3 regions of the Tepidibacillus infernus genome follow, and region 1 is predicted to be linked to each of the others. Evidence: a T-box and tRNA genes for the amino acid it is inferred to sense, from the RefSeq annotation. Region 1 holds a T-box; the other regions hold tRNA genes.

Region 1 (5,970 bases):
TTAACTTTGAATCATCGGCCTCATTTCTTGGTCATGGTAAAGGTGATGGCTCATCTTCATAAGCTGGGGTTTGAATATAACCCCGAACCATTTTCTTATCATTTTGTTGATGAAACGTATCTTCGCAATTCATGGGAAGAACGCTTAAAGTGGTTAAAAAAATACCAAAAGAAATTAACGAGAAAAGAATCTTTAACCACCTTTGAACATGTCTTTTTAAGTTATCTACCATTTCTCAAGGAATGGTCTGAAGAAGCTTTAGAACATTTAACTCAATGGGTCATACAATATAACTCGATTGGTGATTTACGGAAAACCATCTGCCACGGCAAATTCCATCACCGGAATATGCTACTTAAACCAAATGGTAAAATGGTATTGATTGACTTTGACCATGTAAGTCTTGATACGCCTGTTAGAGATTTGGCTAATTTTATCCGAAAATATATTTTAAACAAAGAACACCGTTTTTGGGCGCAAGAGTGGTTTGATCGCTATCAAAAAATTGTTTCCTTGACAGAACCGGAAAAGAAATTATTAGCAATATACCTTCTTTTTCCAGAACGAATTTTCACCTTAGCAAAAAAATACGAGGAAAAGCAACAGTATGGATTAGAAGAACAGTATTTAAAAAAACTTCAGATTCGTTGGGGTCAAATGAAAGAAATCATATGGTTTATTGACCAACAATTTATATAATATTCATCATAAAACCAATATAAGCAATGAAAAGAATGAATAAAATGAACACATCAAACGGAGTCGGGAAAAATAAGGTTCTCAAAAATTGCAAAACAATAAGAGGAAAGAGGATTGTACGAAGGATTAAACGAAACCTTTTCAACCCATCCATATGACCACACATCCTTTACGTTATCATTTGGGTTTGTATATTCCTTAATCAGCAACTACCCTATTTTATATCTTCTATACTTTATGTAGTAAAGATCCATTTGGTTAATATCAGAACTTTTAAAAAATATTCCAATTTTATATTGACATGCGATATAAATGTCAATATAATAATTTCTAACAATGGAAGGGAAACTAGGGTTCCGTTTGCAAAGGCAAAGACAGGTCCGAGCGATTCCAAGCTTTTTGCTACACCGTGGGGATAAAAGACTCGTGCGGTAAGTTCCAATGGCGAACTTATCAGGAACGAGTCTTTTTTGTTTTACCATGATAAAGAATTAAATCAAAAAGGGGGAGGGTTATGATGTTAAAAGGAAAGCTGGTTCAATTAAAAGCGGTAGAAAGAGAAAATCTATCCAAATACCTAGAATGGGTGAATGATCCAGAAGTCACCCAATATTTATCACCACAAACACGTTTTCCAAAGACGCTTGCAGAGGAACATCGTTGGTACGATAACCTTTTAAAGCAGGATGATAAGTTTGTCTTTTCCATTTATACGCGAGCAGATGATCGAATGATTGGAAGTGTTGGTTTACATTCTATTAGTTGGAAAAATCAATGGGCAATCGCAGGGATTTTTATAGGAGATAAAGATTATTGGGGGAAAGGATATGGAACAGAGGCTTTTCGTTTATGTCTCTATATAGGGTTTCAAGAATTAGGATTACAGCGAGTTGAATTAGGGGTTTATGCTTTTAACGAAAGAGCGATCAAAAGCTATCAAAAGCTTGGCTTTGTTGAAGAAGGTAGAAGAAGAAGATTTTTGTACCGCAATGGTCAATTTTACGATGAAGTGATGATGTCTATTCTTCGAGAAGAGTACCTTGAACGCTACCAAAAGGAGGATGAAGAGAGATGGAAAACCTTTTAAAAGGAAAGAGAGTTCAGCTTAAGACCATCGATCCAGAAAAGGCACCATTATTTAACCAATGGTTTAATGATCCTCACATTACGGAAAATTTGCAATGGGGTACCCTTCCTATGCCAATGGAGTTATCCAAGAATTTTGGGGATCAGGCTCAACAACCCTCAAAAACAGATCAACACTTTTCTATCCATGCACTAGATCTTCCTGAGGGAGAGGAATCCTATATCGGCCATATTAGCTTACATCATATCGATTGGCGGAATCGAGTCGCTGAATTAGGAATTGTGATAGGCGATCAGAAGCACTTAAGTAAAGGTTATGGAACTGATGCAATCAAAACGCTACTTCACTTCACTTTTATGGAAATGAACTTAAACAAAGTGATGTTACGTCATTATCAATTTAATGAAAGGGGACATCGAGCCTATCTTAAAGCCGGTTTTAAAGAAGAGGGACGCTTACGTCTGCAGCTTTACCGTCATGGTAGGTTTTGGGATGTGATCTATATGGGTATATTAAAAGAAGAGTTCATGAACAACCAATGACCTACTTTCATAGAATAATTGTAAAAAGAAATTTGACTTTATCTTTTGTTGTGATTACAATATAGTTAAATATTTTGTCGGTTAACATGTAAATAGAGGAATAACCATGAAAGGGAGGAGTAAGTAACCTTACCTTCAAGAGAGGGAAACCATTAGCTGTAAGGTTTCCTAAGGCAGAAGTTACTGAAGGTCGCCCTGAAGTTGTCCATTTGAAATGATGTAGAATGGACCGGATCATCAACCGTTACTGATTGAGTGCATGAACACACAAATAGAGCTAGGTCTAAGCTAGTTGTGTTTCATGAACAAAGGTGGCACCGCGAAAACAAACTCTTTTCGTCCTTTGGGATGGAAAGGGTTTTTTATATTTTATGGGTATTATGAATAGGAGGAAAATCAATGGCTGAACAACTTGAATTACAAATCCCAACTCAATACGATCCGAAGGATATTGAGAAAAAGTGGTATGAATATTGGTTAGAGCACGAATTTTTTAAAGCAGGCAAAGATACATCAAAACAACCCTATAGTATTGTGATTCCACCACCCAATGTGACAGGGATGTTGCATATTGGTCATGCATTGGACTTCTCTTTACAGGATATCATCATTCGGATGAAGCGAATGCAGGGATATGACGCTTTATGGTTACCAGGAACAGATCACGCTGGAATAGCGACGCAAGCCAAAGTAGAGGCAAAGCTTCGAGAAGAAGGGATTAGCCGCTATGATCTTGGGCGGGAAAAATTTCTTGAGCACGCATGGGAATGGAAAGAAAAGTATGCTAATCGAATTCATGAACAATGGGCCAAATTAGGACTCTCTTTAGATTATTCTAGAGAGCGTTTTACCCTTGATGAAGGCTTATCCCAAGCAGTTCGTAAGGTTTTTGTTAGTTTTTATGAAAAAGGACTCATCTATCGTGGAAAATATATTATTAACTGGGATCCAGAAGCAAGAACCGCTTTATCAGATATTGAAGTAGAATATAAAGAAATCATGGGTGCTTTATATCATATGAAATACCCACTGAAGGATGGAAGTGGTCATATTGTCGTTGCCACTACTCGTCCTGAAACCATGTTAGGGGATACTGCGGTTGCTGTGCATCCAAATGATGAACGTTACCAACATTTAATCGGCAAAACGGTAGTCTTACCTATTACAGACCGTGAGGTTCCAATTATTGCAGACGAATATGTTGAAAAAGAGTTTGGAAGTGGTGCAGTAAAAATAACACCTGCCCATGATCCGAATGACTTTGAAATTGGCTTACGTCATCAACTTCCACAGGTTTTAGTGATGGATGAATCAGGACATATGAACGAGAATGCTGGAAAATATCAAGGCATGGATCGTTTTGAATGTCGTAAACAAATTGTCAAAGATCTTCAGGAACAAGGGATTCTTTTTAAAATTGAAGAACATCTTCATTCTGTTGGACATAGTCAACGAACAGGGGCGGTTGTTGAACCCTATTTATCTACCCAATGGTTTGTGAAGATGAAGCCTCTGGCAGAAAAAGCAATTCAACAACAAAAAAGCGGTAATGGTGTTCACTTTGTACCAGAACGTTTTGAAAAGATCTATCTAAATTGGATTGAAAATATTCGCGACTGGTGTATTTCCAGACAATTATGGTGGGGTCATCGTATACCTGCTTGGTACTGTGAAGATTGTGGCGAAACGATCGTCCAAATGGAAGAGCCAAAATCATGTTTAAACTGTGGCCACACCCATCTTAAACAAGATGAAGATGTTTTAGACACTTGGTTTAGTTCTGGTTTATGGCCATTTTCAACGATGGGTTGGCCAGAGCGAACGGAAGATTTACAAAGATTTTATCCAACAAATGTATTGGTAACTGGATATGACATCATCTTCTTTTGGGTGGCAAGAATGATCTTCACTGCCCTAGAATTTACTGGAGAAAATCCATTTAAAAATGTCTATATTCACGGCTTGGTTCGTGATAGTGAAGGAAGAAAAATGTCCAAATCCCTAGGAAATGGAATTGATCCAATCGAAGTGATTGATCAATATGGCGCAGATGCCCTACGTTTCATGCTGGCAACAGGGGGTACGCCTGGGCAAGACTTAAGATTCCATTTTGAAAGGGTAGAAGCTGCCCGTAATTTTGCAAATAAAATTTGGAATGCTTCCCGTTTTACCATCATGAACTTAGGCGATTTTTCTGTAAAAGATATTGATTTATCAGGTACATTAATGACTGCGGATCAATGGATTTTACATCGTTTTAATGAAACAGTAAAAGCTGTCACAAGACTGTTAGAACAATATGAATTTGGTGAGGCTGGAAGAATGTTGACCAACTTCATTTGGGATGAATTTTGTGACTGGTATATTGAATTAGCCAAACTTCCTTTATATGGTGACCATGAGCAAGCGAAGAAAACGACGAAATCGGTTCTTACCTATGTCTTAGATCGTACCTTACGTTTGTTACACCCTTATATGCCATTTATTACAGAAGAGATTTGGCAACACCTTCCACATGAAGGGGAAAGTATTACTCTAGCAAGCTGGCCAGAATATCGTGAAGAATTTGTTAATGAACAAGCAGCAAAAGAAATGGTATTATTAATGGATGTGATCCGCTCTGTTCGTAATATCCGTGCAGAAGTCAACGTGCCATTAAGCAAAAAAATTCAGCTTCTCATTAAACCAGTGAATAAAACCAATGAAGAGATTTTACTCAAAGGAATCTCATATATTAAAAAGTTCTGTAATCCAGAAACCTTAGAAATCTCTACAGAGGTTACTTCACCTGAAAAAGCAATGTCCGCAATTGTGACAGGAGCAGAGATTTATTTGCCTTTAACTGGCTTAATTGACATTAGTCAAGAAATAAGCAGATTGGAAAAAGAATTAGAGACCCTTAATTATGAAGTAGAACGAGTTCAAAAGAAATTAGCTAATAAAGGTTTTGTAGATAAAGCACCTGCTGACGTTATAGCCAAAGAAAAAGAAAAAGAGCAAGACTATCTAGAAAAAAGAGACAAAGTATTAGCAAGAATCAAAGAGCTAAAAATGTCATAGTATATTTTGAGAGTGGTGGATTGTCATGGGGTTAGGTAAAGTGAGAACAAAGGAAGAAGCAATTGAATGGATTCACAGTTTAAAAACATTAGGGATTAAACCAGGACTAGATCGTATGGAATGGATGTTAGAGAGATTAGACCATCCTGAACGAAGGGTTAAATTTGTCCATGTTGCAGGGACGAACGGTAAAGGGTCAACAGTAAGCTTTATTAGCCAAGTCTTAAGGAAATCTGGTTATAAAGTAGGTACCTTTACCTCCCCTTATTTAATTGAATTTACCAATCGAATTCAAGTAAATGGCAAGGATATTTCTGGCGAGGACTTAGTTAAGACCTTAAATCAGGTGATCCCTTTAGCTGAAGAGCTTTCCCATTTGGAATTGGGGGCGCCAACTGAGTTTGAAGTGGTAACAGCGATTGCTATTCAATATTTTGCGACTATAGCCTATCCTGATGTAGTGGTTTGGGAAACAGGGCTTGGAGGAAGGCTAGATTCCACCAATGTGGTTCACCCTATTGTATCTGTGATCACCAATGTGGGATACGATCATATGAATCTATTAGGAGATACCATCAAAGA
Region 2 (5,970 bases), 2.1 Mb from region 1:
TCTATTTCGACATTACCCTCCTCTAGTCGAATAATATTTACTTGGCGTACAGACAGACCTAACCTTTCTAAGGCTTGATGGATTTGTTGTTCCTGTATACCCAAATCTTTACCGTCTTTTTGTATTTCTTGAGCTAAATCTTTCATCACTTGGGAGACACCGTATAATTGATGGGCGACTAATTGTCTACTTTCTTCTAATTGATTTTTCCAATATAAATGGTCACTATAACTGTCATAAACATCCATTAAATGAAAAGAGGTTTGATCCGATTTTACACAATGGTCGGCCCACTCACTGGGAATATTCTTTTTCGTTATTTTTCCTTTCGTTTCGATGATTGTCATCAATTCCGTCATGATTCGATAAGTTTTAAAAAATTCCTCATTCCAACATTTATTTCTTTTCCAACAAGTTTGACAATGTTTTTCCGCCACCTGGCTCATAAAGTGGTCAATTTGTTCACTTTGATCAATCCTCGTAGGGGCTGAGATTTCTTTAAAACTATTTGCTAATTGGGTAAACATATTTGCAAACTGATCGATCTTCCCTGAAGTAACTGATCTTATTTTTGAAACATACTCTTGATAATGAAGATGGTATTCACTTGTACCAGGAATAAATGTGGCGATTTGCTTGATCAATGACTTAGGGGTTAAAACAAAGAAAACTAAAGCAATCATTGATTCAGCAAAAGAAATCCAAATCTCGTTTTGGTCTCCTAAATAAATGGATAAAATCGTTGTACCGATCACTAAACCGAATGCAACACCTAATTTATTTGCTTGTTTTAATAAACCTGCTAAAAGTCCTGAGAAAGCTAACAAACTAATTTGATAAACAGCATTTGTGTTAGACAAACTTAAGATCAATCCGGTAACAACACCAACAGATGAACCAATCGCACCACCACCAACAAAAGCAAATATTAAAATCAGATAGCGAGAGATGATATGCTCAATGGAATAATCCTGAATAGTCCAACCTACAGTTCCAGTCATCGTCGAAGCTAAAAGAATAATTAACCCAATAATCTCTTCTTGATTTAAAGAGACTTGATCCTTTTGGTAGATAAGAATAGGCAAAGATTGGGCGAAGATTAAGGTTAAGATAAACCCTAAGGCTGTTTCGATCCCAGCCATTACCCAAGGATAGATTTCATTAACTTGTTGATAAAAAAGGTTTGTCCCTTGGGGAATGGCCATAGAGAGCGAAACGAGAAATGGAGCATAGGATAAGTCTGCTTTGTTTTTTGTAACTAACCATTTTTGAACAAAGAAATAGATCACCATACCCGAAAAGATAATAGCTGAATGACGGCTATCTGTAAGATTTGTACCAAATAAGATGGCTAAACTAATATATAATAACTTCTCTTTTTTCAAATGATACATTAAAGCGAAGAAAGGAATGGCAAAGGGAGACATATCATTCAGAATAACCGCTCTACCTAATAAAAAACCCATTACCAAATAACCGAATTCCCATCTTTTAAAAAGGAGATAAAAAAAACCCATTACTTTTTGGTGCAACAGATCGCCTATTTGATTTAAATACGTAGAAACTGTCCCTGATTGAACCAATAAACCATTCTTTAAAATAAATTTTTTAAACATAAATGACACCACCCGATTTCCTATTGTGTCATTTATTATAAACAGAAAGGTAAACAAAATTTGTCAAAACAAGGAGACAGCTTTTAAAAAAATTACGACAAAATCTACCTAACCGACAAGGGTTTATACAAACTTAAGGGGTTTAAGAACAAATGCTCCCGCAAATATCTGTCGATTTACTTAGAATAGGTACCATTTCCGACAAAACTTCCTAAAATATTTTTTCATAAAAGCATAAGATGGAAATGGAAGAAAGTTATACTTTCTTAATCTTTAAAAAAAAAACACGCCTAAGCGTGTTTTATGTAAGTATTAAAATGGTGGACGATGACGGGATCGAACCGCCGACCCCCTGCTTGTAAGGCAGGTGCTCTCCCAGCTGAGCTAATCGTCCAAATACAGATTTCAGATGCCGGAAGTCGGATGTCAGATTGAATGTTTTTCTTCGAAGTCCTTTCTTTCTCTCTGACTTCTGATCTCTTACCTCTGTCTTCTTTTTGTGGTGACCCGTAGGGGATTCGAACCCCTGTTACCGCCGTGAAAGGGCGGTGTCTTAACCACTTGACCAACGGGCCAGTATGGTAGCGGCGGAGGGAATCGAACCCCCGACCTCACGGGTATGAACCGTACGCTCTAGCCAGCTGAGCTACACCGCCATATATAATAAATGATCCTATTATGGATCAACGTAGTACAAATGGTTTAATTGGTTGTACCACAGGCACTCCGATTTCATTTGATCAAGGATGCCAATCGACGTAGTACAAATGGTTTAATTGGTTGCGGGGACAGGACTTGAACCTGCGACCTTCGGGTTATGAGCCCGACGAGCTACCAACTGCTCCACCCCGCGTCAGTCACAATATTTATTATATAATAACTTTGAAAAGGAAGTCAACTGTCTTTTTCAAAAACATACTTTTTTATGAAGGGAATCATTATCACTGGCAGGAAATAATTATACTTTGTGACCAAATAGCCACAAAGTATAATACCACATATATGATTTAACCGCGACGGGCGCCACGACCCCCTCGTTTAGAATCGGTGCTTTTGCGTAATGTAGAAAGTCGTTCTTCACTATCTTTTAAGAACTTGTTCAACTTGTCATCAAAACTTTCATTTGATTGACGACGTGTAGATTTTTGTGGTCTTTCTTTCGGTGTATGTTCTACTGGTTTTTCCTGTGCTTTCTTTAAAGAAAGGCCGATCTTTCCATCCTTTTCGACATTAATCACCTTAACCGTAATCATGTCATTTACTTTTAAAAATTCATTTACATCCTTTACATAACTATCAGCAATTTCGGAAATATGAATTAAACCGGTTTCACCACTTGGCAGCTCAATAAACGCACCGAAATGGGTAATTCCTGTTACTTTCCCTTTAACTTTGCTGCCTATTTCAATTGACATGTATTAAAACTTCCTCCTTAAAGAATAAAGAATAGACTAATGAGATTATAACTGATGCTCAGAAAACATGTCAATAATGATCGTTTACCAATCTATTCCTCAGGGGTAATAATAATAAACTCTCCAGGCTTAGATAAAAAGTAATATTTTCGTGCCATCTCTGCTATATATTCCTTGTTTTGCAAAAGCATTACTTTCTTTTCTAATTCCCTTTTGGTTTCAGCCACTTGTTGCTCTTGTTTCTGCAATTCCACTAGTTTAGCTTTTTTTTCTTTAATATCTATCCACTGATTGTAGCCGGTAAACCCCGCCCAAACTATAAAAGTCATTAAAAGAAGAATAATTGCATGTATTCTTTTTCTACTCGCATGATTGATTTGATTTTTTTTTGACATGACAGTTATCCTCCATTAAAAATTAGGCTAATTCTTCTTACGCGTAAATAGTTTCTTCAAAAAGGAGGAAAATCCTGCTTTTTGCTTAACTCTAGTTGAAAACTTTTGTATAAACTTCAAGATAGGTATAAACATTGCAAAAAGAAAGGTAAGTATTGAAATAAACAACTTATAAATTAAAATGACTGGTTTAATCACAAGAATATTGATTGCATGAATCACCAAGACCCATATGGTTTTGATTAGATGATACAACTTACTCCAAAATTTTAAAATGATCTTACTTATTGTAATATAATAGAACCATAAACCGATTATAAATGTTAATAATATTGATAAACGAAGTTGTCCATCATTACTCCATAATAACAAACGAAAGATGAAAAGAGCAGAAAAAACACCAAAACTTACATCAAAAATAAAGACGATCCACTGAGGTAGATCTATTTCCTTTTTTAGCACCCGATAGCTATCAAAGATCATTCCAACAAAAAATCCACTACCTATCATTAAAATTGTTGTGATAAATTGCTCGTTTAGTGTCACTTAAACAACTTGCCAAAGAATCCTTTAGCCTTCTCCGAAGAGTATCCATCGTTTAAATATCCCATCTCATAGACTAAACCTTCAATTGCAACAAATCCCTGTTCTAAATTTAGATTTTTAATATGTAAATTTTGCCCACGAATATGCAAGTATCCGAATTCCGTATTTAATAAAAACTCTTCACTATCGAAGCTCTCTACATCCTTTACACCTGTAACTTGCATGACTTCTCTATCTACAACCATCACTTCATGTTTAAGCCCTTTTCTTGATCTATCCTCCATTTTATCAACCCCCTTTTACTACATCTTATGGCTTGGCAAAATTTTTAGAACAAAAAAAGAAGGCTGATTATAAACCTTCTTGTTCTGTAATCTTTTCTTCTTTTATCACTGTATACATCTCTAAAGCTTCTTCCTTCTTTGAGGTCTCCACACATTTGTTTACCTGAACTGTTAACTTCTTTTGGCCAAATCGAATAGAGAGCAGATCTCCCTCATTCACATTTGAGCTAGCTTTAGCAACCTGTCCATTAATTTCAATACGACCTTGATCAGAGACTTCCTTAGCGATTGTCCTACGTTTAATCAACCTTGAAACTTTTAGAAATTTATCTAATCTCATTTAATCAACCTCTCTAACTATACTTTTTTAGCTTCTTCCCAATATTGATCCATGATTTCTAATGCAGCATGTTCGATCGGAATTCCTTTTTCTTTTAATTTTTGTTCGATATAGAAAAATCTTTTCATGAATTTTCGATTTGTTTTTTCTAGCGCTTCTTCTGGATCTATCTTCATAAATCTAGCTAGATTAACAACCGCAAACATTACATCCCCTAATTCATCCTTTGCCGATTCACCATTTGCCTCTTTAAGTTCATCAATTTCTTCAGCAATTTTTTGATAAACTTGTTCAATCGTTGGCCAATCGAAGCCAACACTAGCCGCCTTTTTTTGTAACTTGTAGGCACGTAAGATTGCCGGTAAATCTTTTGGAATACCCTGTAAGATAGAGGAATGGATCACACCCTGTTTTTCCTTTTCCTGCTCCTTTATCTTATTCCAACGTTTAAAAACCTCTTCTGCCTTTTCTGCTTTCTCATCTCCAAATACGTGAGGATGTCTTCTTACAAGCTTCTGATTTAATTGCATAATCACATCATAGATATTAAAATATCCTTCATCATCCCCTATTTGTGCGTGAAGCATCACCTGCAATAGAACATCTCCTAATTCTTCAATCATATGATCCATATCTAATTCATCAATCGTCTCTAAAAGTTCATAAGCCTCTTCAATGAGATACTTCCTAATCGATTGATGTGTCTGTTCTTTATCCCAAGGACAGCCATTTGGCCCCCTTAACGTTTGGACAATCTCAACTAACCTAGAAAATGTTTTTTGTTGAACCTGTTCATCCTCTGTCATTGGAACAAAAACTGAACTTAGATGATGAAAATCTTCTGGTTTGTGATCCAATTCGTAGAGGGAAATTGGTTTGATAATCTCTTTACTACCCATTCCTAGATTGCTAACAATCCAGATTGTCATCTCCTCAGGATAAAGTTCCAATAAAGTTAATTTTACATCGGATGCAACAAATTGGTTATAAACTTGGCCAATCACAATATTTTTAGAGGGATCTAAATCATTTCTAGTGATGGTTTCGCCGTTTAAAAAGATAAAACCATCTATTGGGTCAATATGTAAACTTGAAAATAGGGTGTCTAAAAAACTTTCTCCCCCCTTTACTTCAATTTCGATTCCCTTTGCCTTTCCTAGTTCTAATAAATATTGTACACTTTTCTCTGCAACCATTGGATGTCCAGGAACAGCATAAACAATCGAATCCACCCTTTTTACCTCTTCTAATAAATGTGTTGCTATTTTTTGATAAACCTGGTCATATTCCTGATTTGTATCATAAAGATCGTCAAACGTTTTATAATTAATTCCCTCTTGATCCAGAAAAGAAACGACTGGATGAATTTTCGTC
Region 3 (5,970 bases), 880 kb from region 1:
TCTATTTTTTCCTCTACCGCGGTTCTTACCATTTCCTTATAATGGTTCATGGCCACCATAAGGTTAACCCCTATAATGCCTTTGGGACTTAACTCCCGTGCCTTACTAATTTCTTTTCTTAGAGCTCTTATATTAGCAAGAAGAGCATTGTTTTCGAAATCTGGTTCATTAAAACCAATTTGCACCCCAGAAATGATCCCAATTCCTCCCTCATTTGCTACAGCTGAGGCTAACCTAGAACGAGAAACACCTACGCCCATTCCTCCTTGAATAATAGGTACTGACGCTATTAAATCTCCTAACGAGAGTGAAGGTAATTTCATAAAATCGACTCCTTGAATTTGTTTAATGATTATCATTGTTTGCATTATAACGTTTTAAACCTTTAAAGTAAATATTTCACTTGAATTAGTTAGTATAAGTTTGACAATTTTGGAGATTTCGTAAGCAAAAAAAAACCTTCCTATAATAGAAAGGTTTGTTTCCATATCTTTAATATCTCTTTCACTAGGTTGAATAGGTCTTTTATATGAACTCAGTATCTTACTGTATTATAAATAAAATAATTGCAAGTTCTTACTTTTTGGCTAGATAAAAATCCCAAACAGCTTCTTGTTCTTTTTTTGTTAAATACTCTTCAAAGCTCATCATTTTACCTTTATAGTTTACAACGTAATCTAATAAATCTTTTTGACGAGCTACCTCTTCCACTTTGTAGATTGCCATCCCAATCACCTCTTTTTTAATTTCAATCTCATTATACAACATTTTTTAGTCTATGATTGTGAAAATTATAACAAAAATATGAACATCGTTAAAGTTTAAATCTTTAGAAAAATCAATTAAATACTTTAATATCGGCTAATTTTATTAGATTTCCAGAATTTAATATCTAATAAAAATTTTATGACTATTTTATATGTGAAAACGATAACAATTTATTATTATGTATTACGGGATAGCAATAAAGAACAACAGCTACGTTTGTTTGTAGCTGTTAGTTTATCGACGATCACTTACTAATTTAACCACCCTTGTATATTTCCCCTTTTTTACCTCTTCAGGAGTTGCATCTTCATCTAGTGCATCCATCTCCATACTTGGTGCAATGGTAGGCTCCTTTTCTTTAGGACTGATTTTCTTATCCACGATGATTCATCTCCTTTTCTTTACCTTATGTTCATTATGCTCCATAAATTGGATTTCATTCTTTATATTGTCGCTATTATCATCCATTTACTTATCACCTCTGTACCCTTTCAGGAATAACATCTTGAAAGATGGTGGTCTAAAAAATCAAAAAAGGGTTTATATCCGACCATCAACTTTCCAAAATCTTTTATGGCCTTCAAACCCTTGATATATAAAGTATGGTGACCCCGACTGGGTTCGAACCAGCGACCCCCACCCTGTCAAGATGGTGCTCTCCCGGCTGAGCTACGGAGTCACATATATTCGACGTTGTTACACTCAATTTAGATGGTGCCGAGGACCGGACTTGAACCGGTACGGTAGTCACCTACCGCAGGATTTTAAGTCCTGTGCGTCTGCCAATTCCGCCACCCCGGCAGGACTTTTAAATGGTGGGCCCAACAGGACTCGAACCTGTGACCAATCGGTTATGAGCCGACCGCTCTACCAACTGAGCTATAGGCCCCTACTAATTTAACTTTAAACAAATACTTTTTTAAAATGGCGGAGCTGACGGGATTCGAACCCGCGGTCTCCTGCGTGACAGGCAGGCATGTTAGGCCTCTACACCACAGCTCCATAATATAAATGGGAATATTCGACGTAGTGCAAATAGTTTATTGGTTGCGGGGACAGGATTTGAACCTGCGACCTTCGGGTTATGAGCCCGACGAGCTACCAACTGCTCCACCCCGCGTCATTACATAATAAAATTAGCGACAAAAATTATTATATATGATTTATAACATTTATGCAACAATTTTTAAAAATAGTTTTATCCCTTAAACCTCTTGGTCTTTGGGACAAAAGTAATTTTACCTAGAGTACAATAATTTGTCAATAGTATTGTCACATATATTTAGTGAATTGGGTTTACAATAACATTGTCAGTGTATACATGAATACCATTGACTTGAACCATGGTTAAGGAGAGTGTTGCATTTTGGCCAAACAAATAAAAGACAGACAAATCGCTTATGTAAATAAAGAAACAAATCTGTTGGTGTCACAAATCGTAAGTGGAACTCAATCACTACTACAGCAGACTAAACAATTACAGAGCAATCCATCATTAGTTGTACCTATACAACAATCTCAACTTACGTCGTCCACTGCATCTAACAACATGCAAATGTCTCAACAAAATTTCAAAACGCAACAACTTGGGCGGGCACAACAACATACTAGCGTCCCTGAAATGCAGCATTTAGATCAAATGCTACAAAAATTTTATAACGAGATTGGTAAGATGGAAACCGAATACAACCAATTGAAATCAGCCAATATGAATCCTTTACATCTTCAGCAATTGATGCAACAAAAAGCAAATGCGCTCCAATCATTTAGTAATCAAATACAACAAACAATCAATCAGGTTCAATTATCAAGTCAAACGAATCAAATTTATGAATCAGGCCATGGTTTCTAAAAAGTTTTGGCTGTTGAAATTCATCAACAGCCTCTCATATTTTCATACAAAGCTCATTTCTCTCGTTCATTTAAAAACTCTTTAGTTAAAATAGGTTGATATTTTACCCCAGAAACCGTAAAAACTGACTGGTATAAAGTTAGAGAAGTTACTTGCCATACAGAAGACGTTAGTTTAAAATTTTCCTTTTTAAAGGGAACATTCACCTTTCTTGCTAATGTTACATGAGGAGTATACTTTGGCTTTGCATCGAATGTAATCTTTGTTTTTGTCAATGCTTCAACAAAATTTTGGTAAAGTTTGTTTAACATTTGCAAGTCCCCATGAACATCAGCCCATAAAATATTAGGCTTATTTTCGCTAGGAAAGGCACTTATATTCTTTAACTGTAATTGAAAAGGGGATACATTTTTTACAGCCTCATTTAATGCTTGGTCTAACGATTCCATCTCTTTTTCATCGACTTCCCCTAAAAAAAGAAGAGTAATATGCCAATTTTCTTCTGGTACCCATTTTCCCAATTGTAAGCTGTTGCGAATAATTGGCAATTGTTGTTTAAGTTCATTTTTTACATGTTCAGCTAGCTTAAGTGCAACAAATAATCTCATAGCTAAACCACATTATCCTCAGTCATTTGTTCTTCTATTTCTTCCACCATTTCTTGCACATCTCTTAATCGATGGGCAATACGTCCTGCCGCTGAAGCAGCGATTCCAGCAACAAGGTCATCCAAAAACGTATGAACACCTTTACCGTTTTTTGTATCCAACTTTTTAATTATTCCCACTTTATCTTTATCTAAATATCCAAAAGTGGTCACTGCAATGCTTCCATAACCAAAGACAGAGCCTAATGCCATTGTTTCATCAATTCCAAAAAGTCCTTCATCAGACTCAACAAGAGATTGCAATGGTTCAGTTAACAAACCTTTTTCAGCCAATACGTCTAACTCGATCCCAACAAGTAATGCATGTTGAACTTCACGTTTTTCTAATACTTTGTTTACACTTTCCAGGCAAAGCTCCATGGTTAAATCTTTATTATATGGCAATTGTAATTCATAGACGATTTCTGCAATGTCTTCCAATGTAACACCGCGTTCTCTTAATCTCTGTAACGCTGCAGCTTTTACCTCTTTACTTGGTACCCTTCTTTTCAATACCTGTCACCTCCAAAAATATCTTTCTCCATCATATCACTTTCTCTACATATACAAAATAAACTTCATTATATATATTATTAAAAAAAAGAGTAGCAGTGAATCATGCTTACACTGCCACCCTTATCAAATATAAAATAAAAATAGATAAAGATTATTGATTTTGATGTTGATCCAGTCTTTGAATTAAATAGGCTAAACCATAACTCATTCCAACTAAAAAAAGCAAAGCGATAAAAACAATAAAAATGACTGCCATTTTATTCCTCCTTCATGTAAAAAAACTCTTTCTTAGTTTATACGGAAAAAAGGCAATTTATTCTTTCATTGTATTTACCAAAATATTTCATATTTCAAATTCTTTTGATAAAATAGGTTTATGAACCTAATGATAGGTTGAAAAAGGAGGAAAAAGGTATGAAATATGGTATTGTGATTTACCCCCAAAAGGAAATACAGGATTGGGCGAATTCATTACGAAAACGTTATGATTCTCATTACACATTAATTCCGCCCCATATTACAATTAAAGAGGCTTTTGAGATAGAAAATATAAACGAGGCTATTCAATATATTGAAAACATTACAAGTCAAATTCCTCCTTTTACATTAAAACTAAGCAAAGTCGGTACTTTTCTTCCTATCTCTCCTGTTGTATATGTAGGGTTTGAAAAAAATCCTGTTATTTATGAATTACAAGAAAAACTAAACGCTGACATCTTAAAGCGGCCATTAAAACATCAATTTATTCCACATATGACCATTGCTCAAGATTTGCATGAACAAGAAATACATGATGTATATGGTAGATTGAAATTGGAAAATTTAAATAAGTCTATACTGGTCGATCGAATTCATTTGTGTTATCAGATTGAGAATCAATCATGGACAGTTTATCAAACTTTTTTATTAACAGGAAAATAATAGCAGTGAATTTAAATATTCGTAGCAAATTTGAGGTGAGTTTATGCAAAAGTTGATATACAAACTCGTAACAAATCTACAAGAATTAAAGGATGCTTTTTCTATTAGAGAAGTTGTTTTTATCGATGAACAACAAGTTCCAAAAGAACTAGAAATGGATGAATACGATAATACAGCAACTCACTTTATTGTCTATGATGATAAACGTCCTGTAGCAACTGCAAGAATGAGGGAATACCATGACCCCTCCACCGTCAAGATTGAGAGAGTCGCTGTCCTGAAGGATGAGCGAGGTAAAGGTATTGGAAAAAAATTAATGACTTTTATTGAACAAGAAGCTTTAAAAATGGGATTTAAAACCCTAAGATTAAACGCTCAACGACATGCCGAAACGTTTTATAAAGACCTAGGATATATGACCATCAGCGAACCGTTCGATGAGGCCGGTATTGAACATGTTACCATGGAAAAGAAAAGTTAAGGTTTTTTAAAATGTACCTCATCCTTCGTGATATCTCATTAACATGTATGTCGAAAGAGTAGAGATATTCCTATCTTCTTAAATTTTTTAAACGTTCCACAACCTGATAGGGAACCATTTTTGTCCCTATTGGCGCGTGGAACATCTCGCCATTCCTTGAACCATGAAAATCAGAACCAGCGGTTACAATTATTCCGTAAGTTTCTCCCATTTCTTGATACCGTTTTTCTGCCTCTTCATCGTGATCAGGATGAAAAGCCTCAATTCCTTTAAGCCCGTATTTAATCAATCTAACAACCATTTCATCATCATCGTATAATCCTGGATGGGCTAATACTGGGACTCCTCCAGCTTTTTTAATAATATCAATTCCTTCCTCTGGAGAAATTCGAATCGGATTTACGTAGGCCTTTCCCTTTTTTCCAAGGTACAAATCAAAAGCTTCTTCCATGGTATCAACCACTTTCTTCTCGATCAATACTTCAGCAATATGAGGTCGACCAACATTAGCCCCTTCTCTTCTAATTTTCTTTTTCACTTCATCTAATGTGATCTGTATGCCAAGCTCATTTAATTTGACTATTATCATTTCATTTCGTTTATCCCTTGCTTTTTGCAGTTCATCAAGCGTATTTAAAAATTCCTTATCTTGGTAGCGAATAAAATACCCAAGAACATGAATATCTTGTCCTTTTTCTACAGTACTCATCTCAATTCCAGGAACAACCTCAATTCCTATTTTTTCAGCCATTTCAATCGCTTCATCAATTCCACTTACTGAATCGT

What was found. The T-box of region 1 lies ahead of TEPIDINF_RS01545 (valine--tRNA ligase). A T-box ahead of a tRNA ligase gene usually reads a tRNA of that ligase, here a tRNA-Val.
Region 2: it encodes a tRNA-Val, which carries the amino acid that the T-box ahead of TEPIDINF_RS01545 (valine--tRNA ligase) is inferred to sense. The anticodon was not compared.
Region 3: it encodes a tRNA-Val, which carries the amino acid that the T-box ahead of TEPIDINF_RS01545 (valine--tRNA ligase) is inferred to sense. The anticodon was not compared.

The regions. Positions count from the first base shown of each region.
Region 1 covers NZ_JBLWFI010000001.1:308,756-314,725, forward strand. The annotation lists gene TEPIDINF_RS01530 (phosphotransferase) at 1-699, shown strand, start outside; gene TEPIDINF_RS01535 (GNAT family N-acetyltransferase) at 1,214-1,786, shown strand; gene TEPIDINF_RS01540 (GNAT family N-acetyltransferase) at 1,771-2,328, shown strand; T-box leader at 2,426-2,675, shown strand; gene TEPIDINF_RS01545 (valine--tRNA ligase) at 2,728-5,388, shown strand; gene TEPIDINF_RS01550 (bifunctional folylpolyglutamate synthase/dihydrofolate synthase) at 5,414-5,970, shown strand, end outside.
Region 2 covers NZ_JBLWFI010000001.1:2,447,799-2,453,768, reverse strand. The annotation lists gene spoIIE (stage II sporulation protein E) at 1-1,616, opposite strand, end outside; tRNA gene TEPIDINF_RS12320 (tRNA-Val) at 1,935-2,010, opposite strand; tRNA gene TEPIDINF_RS12315 (tRNA-Glu) at 2,117-2,191, opposite strand; tRNA gene TEPIDINF_RS12310 (tRNA-Met) at 2,196-2,272, opposite strand; tRNA gene TEPIDINF_RS12305 (tRNA-Met) at 2,394-2,469, opposite strand; gene TEPIDINF_RS12300 (S1 domain-containing RNA-binding protein) at 2,624-3,031, opposite strand; gene TEPIDINF_RS12295 (FtsB family cell division protein) at 3,124-3,426, opposite strand; gene yabQ (spore cortex biosynthesis protein YabQ) at 3,454-3,972, opposite strand; gene yabP (sporulation protein YabP) at 3,969-4,256, opposite strand; gene TEPIDINF_RS12280 (RNA-binding S4 domain-containing protein) at 4,324-4,596, opposite strand; gene yabN (bifunctional methyltransferase/pyrophosphohydrolase YabN) at 4,614-5,970, opposite strand, start outside.
Region 3 covers NZ_JBLWFI010000001.1:1,191,061-1,197,030, forward strand. The annotation lists gene TEPIDINF_RS06080 (NAD(P)H-dependent flavin oxidoreductase) at 1-323, opposite strand, end outside; gene TEPIDINF_RS06085 (hypothetical protein) at 577-726, opposite strand; gene TEPIDINF_RS06090 (hypothetical protein) at 1,003-1,149, opposite strand; tRNA gene TEPIDINF_RS06095 (tRNA-Val) at 1,372-1,447, opposite strand; tRNA gene TEPIDINF_RS06100 (tRNA-Leu) at 1,481-1,569, opposite strand; tRNA gene TEPIDINF_RS06105 (tRNA-Ile) at 1,582-1,657, opposite strand; tRNA gene TEPIDINF_RS06110 (tRNA-Asp) at 1,694-1,770, opposite strand; tRNA gene TEPIDINF_RS06115 (tRNA-Met) at 1,813-1,888, opposite strand; gene TEPIDINF_RS06120 (hypothetical protein) at 2,135-2,620, shown strand; gene thpR (RNA 2',3'-cyclic phosphodiesterase) at 2,674-3,228, opposite strand; gene TEPIDINF_RS06130 (phosphatidylglycerophosphatase A family protein) at 3,231-3,779, opposite strand; gene TEPIDINF_RS06135 (2'-5' RNA ligase family protein) at 4,197-4,703, shown strand; gene TEPIDINF_RS06140 (GNAT family N-acetyltransferase) at 4,747-5,184, shown strand; gene TEPIDINF_RS06145 (PHP domain-containing protein) at 5,255-5,970, opposite strand, start outside.